2 regions of the Butyrivibrio sp. TB genome follow, and region 1 is predicted to be linked to the other one. Evidence: a T-box and tRNA genes for the amino acid it is inferred to sense, from the RefSeq annotation. Region 1 holds a T-box; the other holds one or more tRNA genes.

Region 1 (8,273 bases):
ATATAGAACTGCAATCTTCTTCCATAACATTCCATACAACTTCGCACTGATGGTTGAAGTCTGGATTTTCGAGGATGTTGAGGATAGTGCCTCCGCATCCTGACTTCTGGCTTTGACAGCCTATGACTACCTTGGGTATCCTGGCCTGAACTATAGCGCCTGCGCACATCTGGCAGGGTTCAAGTGTTACATACAAGGTGCAGTCTTCAAGGCGCCAGTCCTTGATGATCTTGCCGGCTTTCTTCATAGCAGATATCTCGGCATGGCATAGAACAGACTTGTCAGTATTTCTTCTGTTATAACCTCTGCCGATGATCTGCCCGTCATATACGATCACACATCCTATAGGAACTTCTCCAAGATCATAGGCTTTTTTGGCCTGCTTTAAGGCCTCTTTCATGTAGTAATTATGCTCTTTTTCAATATCATCAAAAATTTTTTTCATAAAATCTCAATCAAATCATACTATTCTGGTAGGTTTTGTGTTATAATAAGTCACACTAGAATAAACTAATGTTATTATACAACAGTAAGAGGTTTTTTATATGAAAATATCAACCAAAGGAAGATATGCACTCAGAGTCATGATAGATCTGGCTCTTCACGATAACGGAGAATACATAGCTCTTAAGGACATCTCTGAAAGACAGGGGATTACGGTCAAGTACCTGGAGCAGATCGTGACCAATCTTAACAAGGCGGGATTTCTTCGCAGTATGCGCGGCAACAACGGTGGTCACAGGCTTGCACGCAGGCCTTTTGAATACAAGGTTGGAGATATACTGCGCACTATGGAAGGAAGTCTTTCGCCTATAGAATGTCTTGCAGACTCTACATCAGACGGCGTGAACTGTCCACGTTCTGAAGAGTGTCCTACTTTGGGCTTCTGGCGCGGTCTTGATAAGGTTATCAATGAATACGTAGACAGATATACACTTCAGGATCTTATCGATCAGGAACAGATGATCGCCGGCGGGTACGACTATTCTATCTGATCATAGTCCGCTATAGTCAAATGCGGGGATGAAGCTTGATTTATCAGTTTCATCTCCTTGAATGAAGGCGTATTCTACGCCTATGTCTATTGCATAGTCTACAAGCTTGTCGTAGTCAGCTACGCTTACAGTGCGTGTAAGCTCCGGGAATGCTGCGCTATGCGGCATTGGAGTATACTGATTCATAATACTTATGTAGATATCATTTCCGAATCTGTTATGAATCCTGTTAACCACGTTCATAGAATCGTCAAGATGCCCCGGCAGTAAGAGGTGGCGGACGATGGTGCCTTTTTTCATCAAGGGGCCGGAATAATCAGATGACTCATCCTGCCCTGATATATCATAGTTCGTAGAGTCATGATCAATTTTTTCTGTTTGGGTGACATCATCTAAAGATGAGTCTTCGCCGGTTACTATATCGTTATATTCATCAGCATTTAAGCTCTTTTGGCAGGCTTCTTTTCTAGAAATTCCCGGATGAACATGGGGATAATAAAATGTTGGAGCGCCAGTCTGTCTTACCATCTCTTCGATAGCAGGAAGTGCCTTTTCAAAATAATCCCTTGCTTTACTATATTTAAACGATAATTCGCTGTTATAGTACTTACAATCCGGAAGATATATATCAACAAGGCCGTCAAGCATCTTGATGGTGTCAACATTTTCATAAGCGCTTGTATTATAAACAACAGGGATTTTAAGGCCTTTATCTTTGGCGATTTCCAAAGCTTTGATAATACTTGGGACGAAATGAGTCGGAGTTACAAGGTTGATATTGGCAGCTTTCTTGTCTTGAAGTTCTAAGAATATATCGGATAGTCTATCTACCGAAATCTCTTTTTTTACCTCATCATGCGCTATCTCATAGTTCTGACAAAAAACACATCCCATGTTGCAACCTGAGAAGAATACAGCTCCGGATCCTGTCTCTCCGGATATGCAAGGCTCTTCCCAAAAGTGAAGGGCAGCTCTTGCCGCAGCGATAGTTCCGGAAGCTTGGCAAAAGCCTCTTTCGCCCTTGGTGCGGTCTACGCGGCATTTTCTAGGACATATCATGCAATTTTCATATAGTAAGTTTAATTCATTATTCATAGCAATAGCATTTTAACGTAGTTACTGGTAATAATACAAGTTTTTGGATGGTGTGCATGAAAAAGCTAATGGTTGTAGTGTCATATATCAATGAGGTAGGTGTCAAAAGTTCCTTTTGACACCTTTTGACCCTTACGTCATATCAATTTAAGGGATTTAATTTAGAGAAAAATCAGTTTTTTTAACTTGAATGCTTGTGTATAATATGTTATGTAGAATTGCGAGATGAACGCAGTTCATATATTCTGATTTATAGTATTCATGTATAGATTTATTATTGTTTATGATTGGAGTACAAAATGGCATTCGGTGATGAGATAATGCAGGGGGTCATGAATGCGGCTGATACAGTAACCAAAGCTGTCGAAACCGGAAACTTCAGCAATTTGAGCAGTGACCTGTCTGCTACATTTAATGATACGGCTAAGAGGTTCAAAGAGCAGGCTGCGCGCAGCGGTATATACAATTCGTATATGCCTGGTGGCTCATCTGCAAGGAATAATTCCGGCGTTAACATGACAGAGCAGTATATTCTTAACAAAAAGAAGATCAGTGTATTTCAGAAGGCTCATGTTAGTAGTATATCAAGCACTATATCGGGTATAATCGCAGGCTTTTTTACAATATCATCTTTGCTTTTTACGTTAATAATGCTTCCCGGAGCTATAACTTTTACATCAGCATCTGAGATATCAGGATTTATATTTTTCTCTTTGATCACTATTTTATTTGGACTGTGGTGGAAGAAAGCTCATGATAAAAAGAAGCTTATAAAGCAGTTCAATCTTTTCAAAAAGGCAGTCGGTAACAGAGAGTATATATCAATTAAAGAGTTTGCAAGTATAGTTCAGATTTCGGAAGATGATCTTAAGAAATCTTTGAAGAAGATGATATCAAGCGGAATGCTCATTGGCGCAAGGTTTGATGATGAAGAGACAACTCTGATCCTGTCTGAGAATGCATTTGATGAGTACAAGAAATTTGTTCAAAGTCAGAGACAGCAGGAGATCTACGATCAGTCAGCTCAGGTTGATACTCAGGGTATGAATGTGACTTCTGATTCGCAGAAAGTTATTGATGAAGGCAATGAATACCTTGTCAAAGTAAGACGTATCAACGATATGATCCCTGATAATGATGAAGAGCACATGTCAGACAAGCTCTATAATCTCGAGAATATCATGAAGAGGATATTCGAACATGTAGGCCAGCATCCGGAGAAAGCGCAGGATCTTCGTAAGTTCATGAACTATTACCTGCCTACTACAGAGAAGCTCCTGAATGCATATGTTCATCTTGATGCTCAGCCTGAAGTCGGAGACAATATCAAAGATACCAAGAAGCAGATCTCTGATGCTCTTGATACCATTAATACAGCTTTTGAGAAACTCTTCGATGATCTTTTTGAAGAACAGGCTTGGGATATAGCATCTGATATATCTGTAATGCAGACAATGATGAGCCAGGATGGTCTTATGCAGAGCCAGTCAGGATTATAAGCGGTTCTTTTTCCATGAAGACAGATGACAATGGCAATTAGCATATTCAAAAACAGAATTGTTTTTATCGGATATAAAGAAAAAGATATATATAGAAAAATAAGGAAAAGATATATAGAAAAATATAAAGAAAAGGATAGTTATAGTAAACGACTTAAGAAAAAGCACTTTGCCAGTCATCAAATGCCTTATATGCCAGCATTAGATAACTGGCATAAGGCATTTTCTAAAGTCGTTTACTATAGAAATAATCAGTTCTTTGGAGGATAATATGGAAAATCAGTTTTCAGATCTTAATGCAGCACCATCAGCACCAACACTTTCATTTGGTGATCCACAGCCTCAGGCAGCTACAGCAAGTGCTACTGCTACAGCTCCTGCAGCAGAGTCAAAAGAAGAGAGCACCAGAAAATTCGAAGCAGATGTTCAGCTCTCACCTGAAGAACAGAAAATGGTTGATGAATTTGTAAAGCAGATCGATATAACAAATTCACAGGCTGTTATGAACTACGGCGTAGGAACTCAGAAGAAGCTTGCAGACTTCTCACAGAAGGCCATTGATAACGTAAGGACCAAGGACATGGGTGAAGTTGGAGATATGCTCTCAGGCCTTGTAACAGAGCTTAAGGATTTCGATGTCGATGAAGAAGAAAAGGGCTTTATGTCTTTTTTCAAAAAGAGTGCTAATAGAGTAAATGCTATTAAAGCAAAATATTCTACTGTTGAAACTAACGTCAACGAGATCACTTCAAGACTTGAACAGCATCAGGTTACTCTTATGAAAGATGTAGCGCTTCTCGATCAGATGTATGCTCTTAACCTTAACTATTTCAAAGAGCTTACAATGTATATCCAGGCAGGTAAGAAGAAGCTTGAAGAAGTAAGAAATAACGAGCTTGTAGAACTTCAGCAGAAGGCTCAGGCATCAGGACTTCAGGAAGATGCAGAGAAGGCCAAGGATCTGTCAAACCTTTGCGATAGATTTGAAAAGAAGATCTATGACCTTGAGCTTACTCGTACGATTGCTATGCAGACAGGCCCTCAGATCAGAATGGTACAGTCTTCTGACACTATCATGGCTGAGAAGATCCAGTCTACTATTGTTAATACTATTCCTCTTTGGAAGAATCAGATGGTCATCGCTATAGGCGTAGAGCATGCCAATCAGGCTGCCAAGGCTGAGCGCGAAGTCAATGACATGACCAATGCTCTTCTTAAGAAGAATGCAGATAAGCTCAAACAGGCTACAATAGCTACTGCTAAGGAATCTGAAAGAGGCATCATCGATATGGAGACACTGCGCCATACCAATGAGACTCTTATCAGCACTATCGATGAAGTTCTTGCAATCCAGAAGGACGGCAAGGAAAAGAGAAGAGCTGCCGAAGCTGAACTTGGCCAGATCGAGTCACAGCTCAAGGACAAGCTCATCGAGGCATCAAAAGCATAATTTAGAACGTGGGCGGCAACTGCTTGGCCGCTTACAAGTATGTAAAATTACAGTATATAACGTCGGGACGCTCCCGCTCTGTGAAAAACGTAGCGGTACTAACGATGCAAAACACGCATCGTAAGTACCGACGTTTTTCAAAGCCACTCCTTATATATACTGTAATTTCACACACTTGTAAGCGGCCAAGCAGTTGCTTTTGAGGGATGTATTTCTAGGTACCGTTACAGGATGTAACGAGCACATGTCCAGAAATACATGGATGTATTTCTATGTGCCCTTGACAATAAATTATGAATTGATTACAATCAAACGTAACGTTGAAGAGGAATAGTAATGGAACTGTCCTGTCTCAGAGAGAAGACTTATCTGGTGCGAAGTCTTTACAGTGATGTCTGTGAACCTGCCTTGGAGTTCTGTGTGAAAGTTGATTTTGTGATATAAGCTTGAATTTTTTGATGATAGTTTATATTCCTACTTCATTAACATAAACACGGCGTTTCCCGCGTTAAGGGATAGTTGAGAGAAATCTGCAGTTTTTTTCATATGCGGATTTAAATAGGGTGGTACCGCCGAAGATGAATTTATAACCTTTGGTCCCTGTTTTTAATTAAACATGGACTGAAGGTTTTTTTATGTGATAAAGCCTGATGGTCCTGGGTACAAAAAAGGAGAAAAAGATGGCAAACGAAAAGAAGAAAATGGTATCTGAGATCACATCCATGGATGAGGATTTCACACAGTGGTACACAGATGTGTGCATCAAAGCTGGTCTTATCAGCTACTCTAACATTAAGGGATGCATGGTAATAAAGCCTTCAGGATACGCTATTTGGGAGCTTATCCAGAAACACCTTGATGCCAGATTCAAAGAGACTGGTGTTAAGAATGTATACCTTCCTATGTTCATTCCTGAATCACTTCTTCAGAAGGAAAAGGATCATGTAGAAGGTTTTGCTCCTGAAGTTGCATGGGTAACACACGGAGGTCTTGAGCCACTTGCAGAGAGATACTGCGTACGTCCTACTTCAGAGACACTGTTCTGCGATTATTATAAGGGTGAGATCCACTCTTACAAGGATCTTCCACAGGTACTGAACCAGTGGTGCTCAGTAGTAAGATGGGAGAAAGAGACAAGACCTTTCCTTCGTTCACGTGAGTTCTTATGGCAGGAGGGCCACACAGCTCATGCAACTATGGAAGAGGCAGAAGAGCGTACAGTTCAGATGCTCAATGTATATGCTGACTTTTTGGAAAATGATATGGCAATCCCTGTTATCAAGGGTCAGAAGACAGAGAAGGAGAAGTTTGCAGGTGCTGAGCATACATACACAGTAGAAGCTCTTATGCACGACTGCCGTGCTCTTCAGTCTGCTACATCTCACAACTTTGGTGATGGATTCGCCAAAGCTTTCGAGATTCAGTATGCAGGTAAAGATAACAAGCTCCATTATGTATTCCAGACATCATGGGGACTTACAACAAGAACAATCGGCGCTATGATCATGGTTCACGGCGACAATGAAGGTCTTGTAATGCCTCCTAAGATAGCTCCTACTCAGGTAGTAGTAATTCCGATCCAGCAGAAGAAGGAAGGTGTCCTTGACTGTGCACAGAAGATCTATGAGAGCCTTAACGACTTCAGAGCATCTATCGATCTTACAGACAGAAGCCCGGGATTCAAGTTCGCTGAGCAGGAGATGCATGGAATCCCGATCCGTGTTGAGATCGGACCTAAGGATATGGAAGCCGGCAAGTGCGTTCTCGTAAGACGTGATACAAGAGAGAAGATGGAGTGCGCTATAGCTGATGTTCCTGCTAAGGTTGGAGAACTTCTTGATACTATCCAGAAGGATATGTATAACAGAGCTAAGGCTCACCTTGATGCTCATACATATATTGCACACAATAAGGAAGAGTTCGAAGAGAATTTCAAAGAGACCAAGGGCTTTGTTAAAGCTATGTGGTGCGGATGCCGCGAGTGTGAAGACAAGATCAAGGAAGATTATAATGTTACAAGCCGCTGTATTCCATTCGAGCAGGAGAAAATCTCAGATACTTGCGTAATCTGTGGCAAGCCTGCAACCAAGATGGTTTACTGGGGAAGAGCATATTGATGATATTTTAATATCTGTATCTTATAAAAAACTGCGCTAAGCCATAAACTTAGCGCAGTTTTTAGCACATAACGCTAATAATGTCCCTGCTTCAATGCAGCTTTTGAGCGGTTCATCTTATAATAAAAGCAATTTTTGAGCCCGTGTGTTAGAATATGCATAGGAGTTTAGATATGCGTAAAGAAGATATAAAAATCAAAATGCCCATAGAGGCAGCAGAAATACTTGAAACACTTCATGAGGCAGGATATGAAGCCTACATAGTCGGAGGATGCGTACGAGACAGTATATTAGGACGTGTTCCCGGTGACTGGGATATCACAACCAGTGCCCTTCCTCAGGAGGTCAAGAAGCTTTTTAAAAGAACTATTGATACCGGCATCAAGCATGGTACAGTTACTATCATGAAAGGTAAGGAAGGCTTTGAAGTTACAACTTACCGCCTTGACGGAGTCTATGAAGATCACAGACACCCCAAGGAAGTTACATTCACAAGAAGTCTTATAGAGGATTTAAAAAGGCGTGATTTTACTATAAACGCCATGGCCTATAATGACACAGAAGGCCTTGTAGATGAATTCGATGGTCTTAAGGACCTTGATGATAAAGTAATAAGATGTGTAGGCGATCCTGTCAGAAGATTCGAAGAAGATGCTCTTAGAATACTTAGAGCAGTCAGATTCTCCGGACAGCTCGGTTATACCATAGATCCGGAAACAGCCAAAGCTGCCAAGGAGCTTGCACCAACACTTTCTAATATAAGCGCAGAACGTATACAGACAGAATTTATCAAGATGATGACATCCATGCATCCTGAAGTTATAAGAGATGCTTACGAACTGGGCATTACCAAAGTTTTTTTGCCGGAATTCGATCAGTGTATGGAATGTGAACAGAATGCCATCCATCACTGCTACACAGTAGGAGAGCACATGATCCGTTCTGCAATGGAAGTTCCGGCTGATAAAGTTCTTCGTATCACCATGATACTTCATGACATAGGTAAGCCTTCATGCAAGACAAGCGATGAGCGAGGTGATCACTTCAAAGGTCATGCCAAAGAAGGCGCTGGTATGGCAAGGACTATACTTAGAAGACTTAAGTTCGATAATGCAAC
Region 2 (8,273 bases), on a different contig from region 1:
AACATCAACAGCATCAAGAAAAGCGGTGGTAATATCTCCGGTGTTACATGGTGGGGACTTTCCGACAAGACAACATGGATAAGCAATGCAGCTCCTCTTCTTTTCTACACACCAGGTAATGCTAAGCCTGCATACTCCAAGGTTATCCAGGCATATAAAGAAGTAATAGGACAGGGATCTTCAACGCCATCCCCTACTCCAACTCCAACACCTACACCTTCAAACAACAACCAGACAGCTACTATTGAAGACGGATGGTACTATATCAAAAACACACTTTCCCAGAAATATCTTACAGTAGATGCTGATAACGCAGATGGCTGGAAGAACGTTGTCATCAAGACAGGTTCAGGAGTTGATGGTCAGAAATGGTATGTTACTAATACTTCAGACGGATATATCACCCTTACAAACAAGCTTGGCAATGTAATGCTGGACGTAGCTAATGGCGAGAACGATGACGGAACCAATGTAGGTATCTACAGTGCATACGGCGGAACAGCTCAGCAGTTTATAGTCAAGAACACTGATGTAAGCGGCGTATATACAATCGGAACCAAGTGTTCTGATGCTGCAAAATATCTTGATGTATACGAAAAGAAAACAGATGATGGCACAAATGTATGCCAGTGGACATACAACGGCGGATCCAATCAGCAGTGGCAGTTTGAGAAGGTAAATAACGGCAGCTCTCAGACACCAGCCGAAACACCTTCAGAAACTCCTGCAGAAACTCCTTCCGAAACTCCTGCAGTTCCGGAGCAGGAACAGCCTGCATCTACAGGCCTTAGCGTTGAATATTCCATCAACAACTGGGGCAGCGGATATCAGGTTAACTTCAAGGTATCTAACACAGGAAGCACAGTTAATACATGGACAGTAGCTGTAAAAAAGAGCGATGTTAATATCACAGCAAGCTGGAATGTCAACATCGAAGAACAAGGTGACTACTATGTGATCACTCCTGTAGAATGGAATTCCACTATTCCGGAAGGAAGTAGCATAGAATTCGGCATTCAGGGTAGCGGATCTATCGGAACAACAATAGAAACTTCAGTACACTAAAATAAAAGTAAAGGACGGAGTCAGCGGTTCATTTCTTGCATTGCAAGAAATCCGCTAACTCCGTCCTTTTATTATTTCCACTAAGAATGTTTTTTGTTTTATATCGATTCTTTATATGCCATCTGAACAAAATCATGTTATACTGTCTAGGTTATTAAGGAGAGTAAAAAACATGTCAGAACAAAGAAAAGAAAACAAGATGGGCGTAATGCCTGTCAAACAGCTCATTATCTCAATGTCCCTGCCCATGATGGTATCTATGCTGGTGCAGGCTCTTTACAATGTTGTAGACAGCATCTTCGTTGCTAAGATCAGTGAGAATGCTCTTACAGCTGTAACACTTGCATTCCCTATGCAGAACCTGATGATAGCACTTGCATCAGGAACAGGTGTTGGTATCAATTCATTATTATCAAGATCACTTGGTGAAAAAAAATATGACAGATCTGATGCTGCCGCTAATACCGGAATACTACTTACTATCATGAACTTCGTTGTATTCCTTATTATAGGTATTTTCGGTTCCAGAGCTTTTATCGCTTCACAGACAAGCGACACTGCCATCATCGAAGACGGCGCAGCATACCTTGGAATAGTTGCTACCCTGTCACTTGGACTCTTCTGTCAGGTTACATTTGAAAGGCTCCTTCAATCAACAGGAAGAACAGTATATAGTATGATCTCTCAGCTGACCGGCGCTGTTATCAACATCATCTTCGACCCTATCATGATCTTCGGTCTTCTTGGATGTCCCAAGCTCGGAGTTGCAGGTGCAGCATATGCAACAGTACTGGGTCAAAGCATAGCAGCTGTTGTAGGACTTATACTTAATATCAAATACAACCATGATATCAAGATCAGACTTTCTAATATATTTAAACCCAAAGCTGAAATCATAGGACAGATTTATATGGTAGGAGTTCCTTCCATCCTCATGATGTCAATAGGATCAATCATGACTTATCTTATGAATCAGATCCTGATCGCATTTTCAACAACCGCAGCTGCTGTATTTGGCGTATATTTCAAACTTCAGAGTTTCTTCTTCATGCCTATCTTTGGTATGAACAATGGTGTCATACCTGTTCTTGCTTATAACTATGGAGCCAGGAACAAAAAGAGAATTGATGATTCTTTAAAATTTGCATTTGCTCTTGCTATTACTATCATGCTTGTCGGAACCATAGTATTTGAGCTCATCCCGGGGGCACTACTAAAAATGTTTGATGCATCAGATGATATGCTTGCAATAGGAATACCGGCACTTAGGATCATAGCCGTACACTTCCCGGTTGCTGCTGCCTCAATTGTTATGGGCTCCATATTCCAAGCCTTTGCCAAGAGCATTTATTCACTGTTCGTATCCATAGGCAGACAGCTGGCGGTACTTATACCTGTTGCATATCTGCTATCACTTACAGGCAATCTTAATGCAGTATGGCTCGCCTTCCCTATATCTGAAGTAGTCTCATTTATCCTATCTTTGGTATTTTTCAAAATTGTATATAGCTCAACTGTAAAGAAAATGTAAGAAACACAAAAGACTGTAATATATACCTACAATGTACATATTACAGTCTTTATCAATATGTCAGCGATTTAAAGCTTAAATCAACCTGTGAATAAATCATCCCCCAAGTATCCAATAATCTTATGTCAAGGCTTCTATTATATTGCCAAAATTATGCGGTAAGTGTTTTATGGGAAATGATAAAAAAGAGAAATTTGAGCATGAAAAAATCGGGGTGACAGGATTCGAACCTGCGGCCTCTACGTCCCGAACGTAGCGCTCTACCAAACTGAGCCACACCCCGATAGATAAAATATAGATTTATATACAACGCTCTGATATACGAGCGATACCACGCTATATATAAACGAAAGGATACTGCACTGAAAGGGTGGAACAATATAAATCGTGCTGCAGCGCATCTGTAAATCATCCGAAGTACATGAAGCCCGCTTTGAAATCCTTTCGGTATTGCTGAGACATCAATAAATCAAATAAAAATCATATGCAATTCAAAAAACATCCATCTCAACAGCATTTAGAATCATACAACAAGTATGTATGCAGTGTCAAGCACTTTTTTGACTAAAAGTGGATATAAAATCTTTTGAAAGTTATTATGATTATCCAATTTAATACATATGCTCATTCCGGGTATGTCATCTGATTTATACACAAAATCAGATGACATACCCGGAATCGTTTTTAGAAGATACTTCTCACATGTCATCCACAACCTGGAAGATCACGAACTTAAGATAATATGATGTATCATTAGCCCACAGTATCGGATGGTCAGGTCCCTGCTGGCGGAACTCTATCTGGCGAAGGCGCTTGTGTGCATCTCTAGCTGCTTCCTTGATAGTCTTAAGGAACAGGTCTTCGTCCATGAAGTGAGAACAGGAACATGTTGCAAGATATCCACCATTTCTTACAAGGCGCATACCTCTTATATTGATCTCTCTGTATCCTGTTACAGCCTTTTTGATAGAAGCACGTGACTTGGTAAATGCAGGAGGATCAAGGATTACTACGTCATAGAGCTCTCCGCTTCTTTCAAGAGAAGGCAGAAGGTCAAATATATCTGCGCACTTGTATCCTGCAACGCCGCTTTCGTCTTTTAAAGGGACGCTGTCACCTTCATACTTTCTTGCATCAAATCCGTTAAGACGCGCATTCTCCATAGCCTGATCTATGGCAAGGTCTGAGGCATCTACTGATAATATAGACTTAGCTCCTCCTGCCATAGCATTAAGGCCAAATGAACCTGTATGAGTGAAGCAGTCAAGAACCCTTGCATTCTTACAAAGAGGTCTTATAGACATACGATTGAGCTTCTGGTCAAGGAAAAATCCTGTCTTCTGGCCGTCTTTAACATCAACTATGTATTTGATATCATTCTCTACTATCTCAACATTTGTATCAAACTCAGCTCCGATAAAACCCTTGGTACGCTCAAGTCCCTCAAGTTCTCTAACCTTGGCATCACTTCTTTCATATACTCCGCGGATCTTGATGCCGTCTTTTTCAAGAACTTCTTTGCACAGATCTATTATCATCTCTTTCATCTTGTCAGTACCAAGTGCAAGAGACTCTATAACAAGACAATCGTTAAACTTATCAATTGTGATCCCGGGAAGGAAATCTGCCTCGCCAAATATAAGACGGCAGGAATCAGAAGTTACACCTTCGTATCTGAAGAGCTTGCCATCAAATCCGTATATGGCCTTTCTATAATCCCATGCATTCTGAACCCTGGTTCTTATAAGAGCTTCATCAACCTTGTTGTCCTTCTTTCTTGACATCACGCGGACTCTTATCTTGGATATATCATTGATAAAACCATATCCAAGGAAGAAATCATCAAAATCGTGAACTTCAACAATATCACCATTTTCATAACTTCCTGTAACCTTGGCTATCTCATTATCAAAAACCCAAAGGCCTCCTGCTTTAATAGTGCGGCCCTCGCCTTTTTTCAAAATAATCTTTGCATTTGATATGGAAATTGTATTACTCATGTTAAACCTTTCTGTGCTATATTAAACAAAAGAATTGGACTATAATACTATACTCAAACTTCTTTTTTACACAACTATTCTACTAACTTTTTATCGGATAGTCCATTTTCAAACTTATCAAAACGAATTGGCGCCGCGAGCTCCACCAATTTGAACTATCAGCCACTTTCTATGCTCGCGACATGAGGTTAATATATGATACAGGATATAGCACCATCAATTTTTCATAATGAATATGTAGTTAGAGAGCCTTCGTCGGATGATTACGTCTTTATTTTCAAAAACAGGCAGATCCTTGTAAGAGATGATGGAGATAGTATTACATGCCCCAAAGTATCCGATATCGGGAATGACAAGCTTCAGTTTCTCTTCACTATCAACAATAAATACAACTACCTGTATCTTGGTGATGAAGATATCTCTCCGAAAGGCTTCTACTATACAGATTTAAAAAGTCTCAGGCGTACTGATAATAAGCTCTTTGCCTTCGCCGGCATGACAGCTTATCACCTTCATACCTGGTATACCAATAACCGCTTCTGCGGAAGATGCGGCTCTAAGACTATTATATATAACAAAGAAAGAGCTCTAAAATGCCCTGATTGTGGTAACATCATATATCCCCGCATATCTCCTGCTGTCATCATAGCTGTAACAGATGGTGACAAGATAGTTGTCACAAGATATGCAGGACGTGAATATAAAGGCCTTGCTCTTATAGCAGGTTTCTGCGAGATCGGCGAAACCGCAGAGGAAACTGTAGCTCGTGAAGTCATGGAAGAAGTCGGACTTAAAGTCAAGAATATCCGCTATTACAAAAGCCAGCCCTGGGGCTTTGAATCAGATCTTCTGCTTGGCTACTACTGCCAGCTTGATGGCGACGGTACTATTACGATGGATGCTTCCGAACTTAAGACCGCCGAGTGGGTACATAGGGATGACCTTGAAGAAGACAAAGAGCACGTAAGTCTTACTGCTGAAATGATGATGGCTTTTAAGCATAAACTCTTTTGACATTTCAGCAAGCTACAGGCTTCCATAAGGGGGCTGATAAAAAATTTAAAAAATCTGGATTTTTTAAATTTTAGTGTTGACACTCAATTCCAATTGCGGTAATATACTTTTTGTCGCTGCGAAACACGCAGCCGACAAAACTTAATAAATGCGATAGTGGCGTAGTTGGTAACGCGCGACCTTGCCAAGGTCGAGACCGCGGGTTCGAGCCCCGTCTATCGCTCTTCAAATAAAAGCTTATCTTTTGTTTGTTCAACTTAATAAACGCGATAGTGGCGTAGTTGGTAACGCGCGACCTTGCCAAGGTCGAGACCGCGGGTTCGAGCCCCGTCTATCGCTCGTGTAAAGAGATGATCACATGATCATCTCTTTTTTTATCGAATCGTATGCTCACACTATTTTTTGTATTTTTGACAAAACAGGTCTAAAACTATCTGTTTTTTTGACAATATATTTGACATTGTCAAAAATTACGATATTGTAATTCAAGTTCTAAACGGATATTATAATATTAGTGATCAGGTCGCAGAAACTCGCGATGCCTGCGATCGGAAGAAGGACCCACGGGCCCTTCTTTTCTGTTTTTATAACACTTTTTAAGGACGACACATGAAACCAATAAAGCCTTTCCTTACTTACACTCAGCAGATACAGCACCTGTCTACTAATAAAGGGCTAATTATACTACTACAATACCAAGCATAGCAAAACTTGTGCTTTGGTGATGGATGCGATATTAAACAAAACAATTGCCCTATAGGAACAATGATTCCAGGTGATATAGACACAGCGGATGGTCAGTTAGACGATATAGAGAGCAGGATAGACGAGCTGAATAATGAGATAGATATGATTGAAAATAGGATTGATGATGTAGCGAACATGGATGAAGAGTTATAGGAATCATCGGATTAATATGGAGGAAGATTTAACCTATGGCCTACACTATGACGCATATTTTGATAGCGGAAAAGGTATTAGGATTTTTTGATTGTCCAATAGACTATGATACATATATAGTTGGTTCTATCGCACCTGATGCCGTGCATGCAAACCCTAATTATTCACCAGAGTTGAAAGAAAAAAGTCATCTTTTTGCTGACGGATTAAAATGGGGTGAGGTAGCAAGCGAAAAGGAATATGACGAATGGCTTGATAGCATAAAAGAATTTTATTTTAACAATTATTTTAAGTATGATAGAGATTTTTTTCTAGGATACATAGTTCATGTTCTTACAGATATATGTTCCAATAGCGAGATATATGCTCCTTTTTATAAATCCTTAGCGCAAGATGAAATAGCAGAGAAGAAAAAGCAGTTTTCATATGAAAGCTATTGTGTGAATTACTATTTGTTCCGGGAATATTCCAAAGACAAACGTTTAGTGGATACTCTTAAAAAAGGTCGTTCTTACTCAATTCCCAATATTTATGATGATTCTATATTCGAAAACAGAATTAATCAATTATTTGATTTTGAATTTAAGAAATGGGATATAGATACAATTGAGAAGAATAGCATCTGTACGATTGAGAATACTATAGCTCTAATTGAAAAAGCTCCAACAGTGATAAAAAAGATATTTATTGATGACTTCTATCGTAGATAATAAATTATATCATGGAATACTTGCAATTCTTGCTCGTCACTATTCAATTGTGTGTATAAGTGTGTGATAAGCCTATGCAGACGGCTGGAAACCCGCATGTTCCCAAACCTGTCTATACCTTGTGACTGTAAGAGAGGAAGTGTCCTTGTCATTCTCTTTTTCTTCCAGTACTCTTTCAAAGAGAGCCACCCATTACAGGCAGCTCTCCTATAGAAGTTATGTTTTTATTTTCCTTCAGTTATAAGCTCTTCAGCCATATCGAATAGCTCATCAACAGTAAGAGTTGTATCGAAAGTCATGAGACAGTAGTGAACGCCATTAACATCAAATATAAGGTTTGTAATCATCTGTGTTTCTTCCTGATCTGAACCATAGCTAATAAAGAAATGATCATCGTTTTCCATCCTGTCAAGGAGTTCCTGTGATACCTGTCCTTCCATGTTAGGCGGAAGGAAAAGATATTCATCCAGGCTGTATTTTACAGCAACATCTCCAACCATTCTTGTTTCCATTGAGGTGTCTTCATCATTCCTTATGGTGCTGACAGGCTCAATGTCCAGGTAGATATCCGGTAGTCCATCCTTTGAATATGTGATGTCTAGGCCGGAAGCATCAGCCATTTTGGCTCCATCTTCACTGTAATCTGACATATCGAATATTTCAGCGCTTCTGAAGGTGAAGCCATTATCAAAACGCTCAACTGTAAGCACATCCATATTTATATCATTCTCGAGTTTTGAGATGTCCACATATGTTGTGGTTTCACTACCAATCCTGTTATGGCTTACTATGCTCGAAACTATTCCACTTGCTGCCAGCGCAGTACCTCCGACAAGCAATACACATGCTGCAGCAACGATAGCTGCTGACTTTAGTCTGAAACTTGCCTTCATAATCATTCCTCCACTTTGTCTTGAATATTGTTCGCTTATATTGCGAAACATCTTTTCTTTTGTATGTCCTGAGAAATGGAGTTCATTCATGGAGCTGTTGTAGATTTCTTTAATCTGATCATTCATATGCTTCACCTTCCTTTGGAGAAAAACGAGAATC

What was found. A T-box is a leader RNA that pairs with one kind of tRNA and senses whether it is charged. The one in region 1 lies ahead of proS (proline--tRNA ligase), so its partner is inferred to be a tRNA-Pro.
Positions count from the first base shown of each region.
Region 2: it encodes a tRNA-Pro, which carries the amino acid that the T-box ahead of proS (proline--tRNA ligase) is inferred to sense. The anticodon was not compared.

Region 1 is NZ_FOER01000004.1:70,289-78,561, forward strand. It holds gene tadA (tRNA adenosine(34) deaminase TadA) at 1-445, opposite strand, end outside; gene BMX21_RS03775 (RrF2 family transcriptional regulator) at 546-995, shown strand; gene BMX21_RS03780 (radical SAM protein) at 996-2,090, opposite strand; gene BMX21_RS03785 (5-bromo-4-chloroindolyl phosphate hydrolysis family protein) at 2,390-3,589, shown strand; gene BMX21_RS03790 (hypothetical protein) at 3,620-3,859, shown strand; gene BMX21_RS03795 (toxic anion resistance protein) at 3,861-5,039, shown strand; T-box leader at 5,351-5,644, shown strand; gene proS (proline--tRNA ligase) at 5,720-7,156, shown strand; gene BMX21_RS03805 (CCA tRNA nucleotidyltransferase) at 7,330-8,273, shown strand, end outside.
Region 2 is NZ_FOER01000002.1:177,086-185,358, reverse strand. It holds gene BMX21_RS02150 (endo-1,4-beta-xylanase) at 1-1,065, shown strand, start outside; gene BMX21_RS02145 (MATE family efflux transporter) at 1,238-2,596, shown strand; tRNA gene BMX21_RS02140 (tRNA-Pro) at 2,806-2,879, opposite strand; gene BMX21_RS02130 (class I SAM-dependent rRNA methyltransferase) at 3,295-4,596, opposite strand; gene nudC (NAD(+) diphosphatase) at 4,792-5,610, shown strand; tRNA gene BMX21_RS02120 (tRNA-Gly) at 5,761-5,833, shown strand; tRNA gene BMX21_RS02115 (tRNA-Gly) at 5,877-5,949, shown strand; gene BMX21_RS02110 (zinc dependent phospholipase C family protein) at 6,546-7,220, shown strand; gene BMX21_RS02105 (DUF4179 domain-containing protein) at 7,445-8,239, opposite strand; gene BMX21_RS02100 (RNA polymerase sigma factor) at 8,232-8,273, opposite strand, start outside.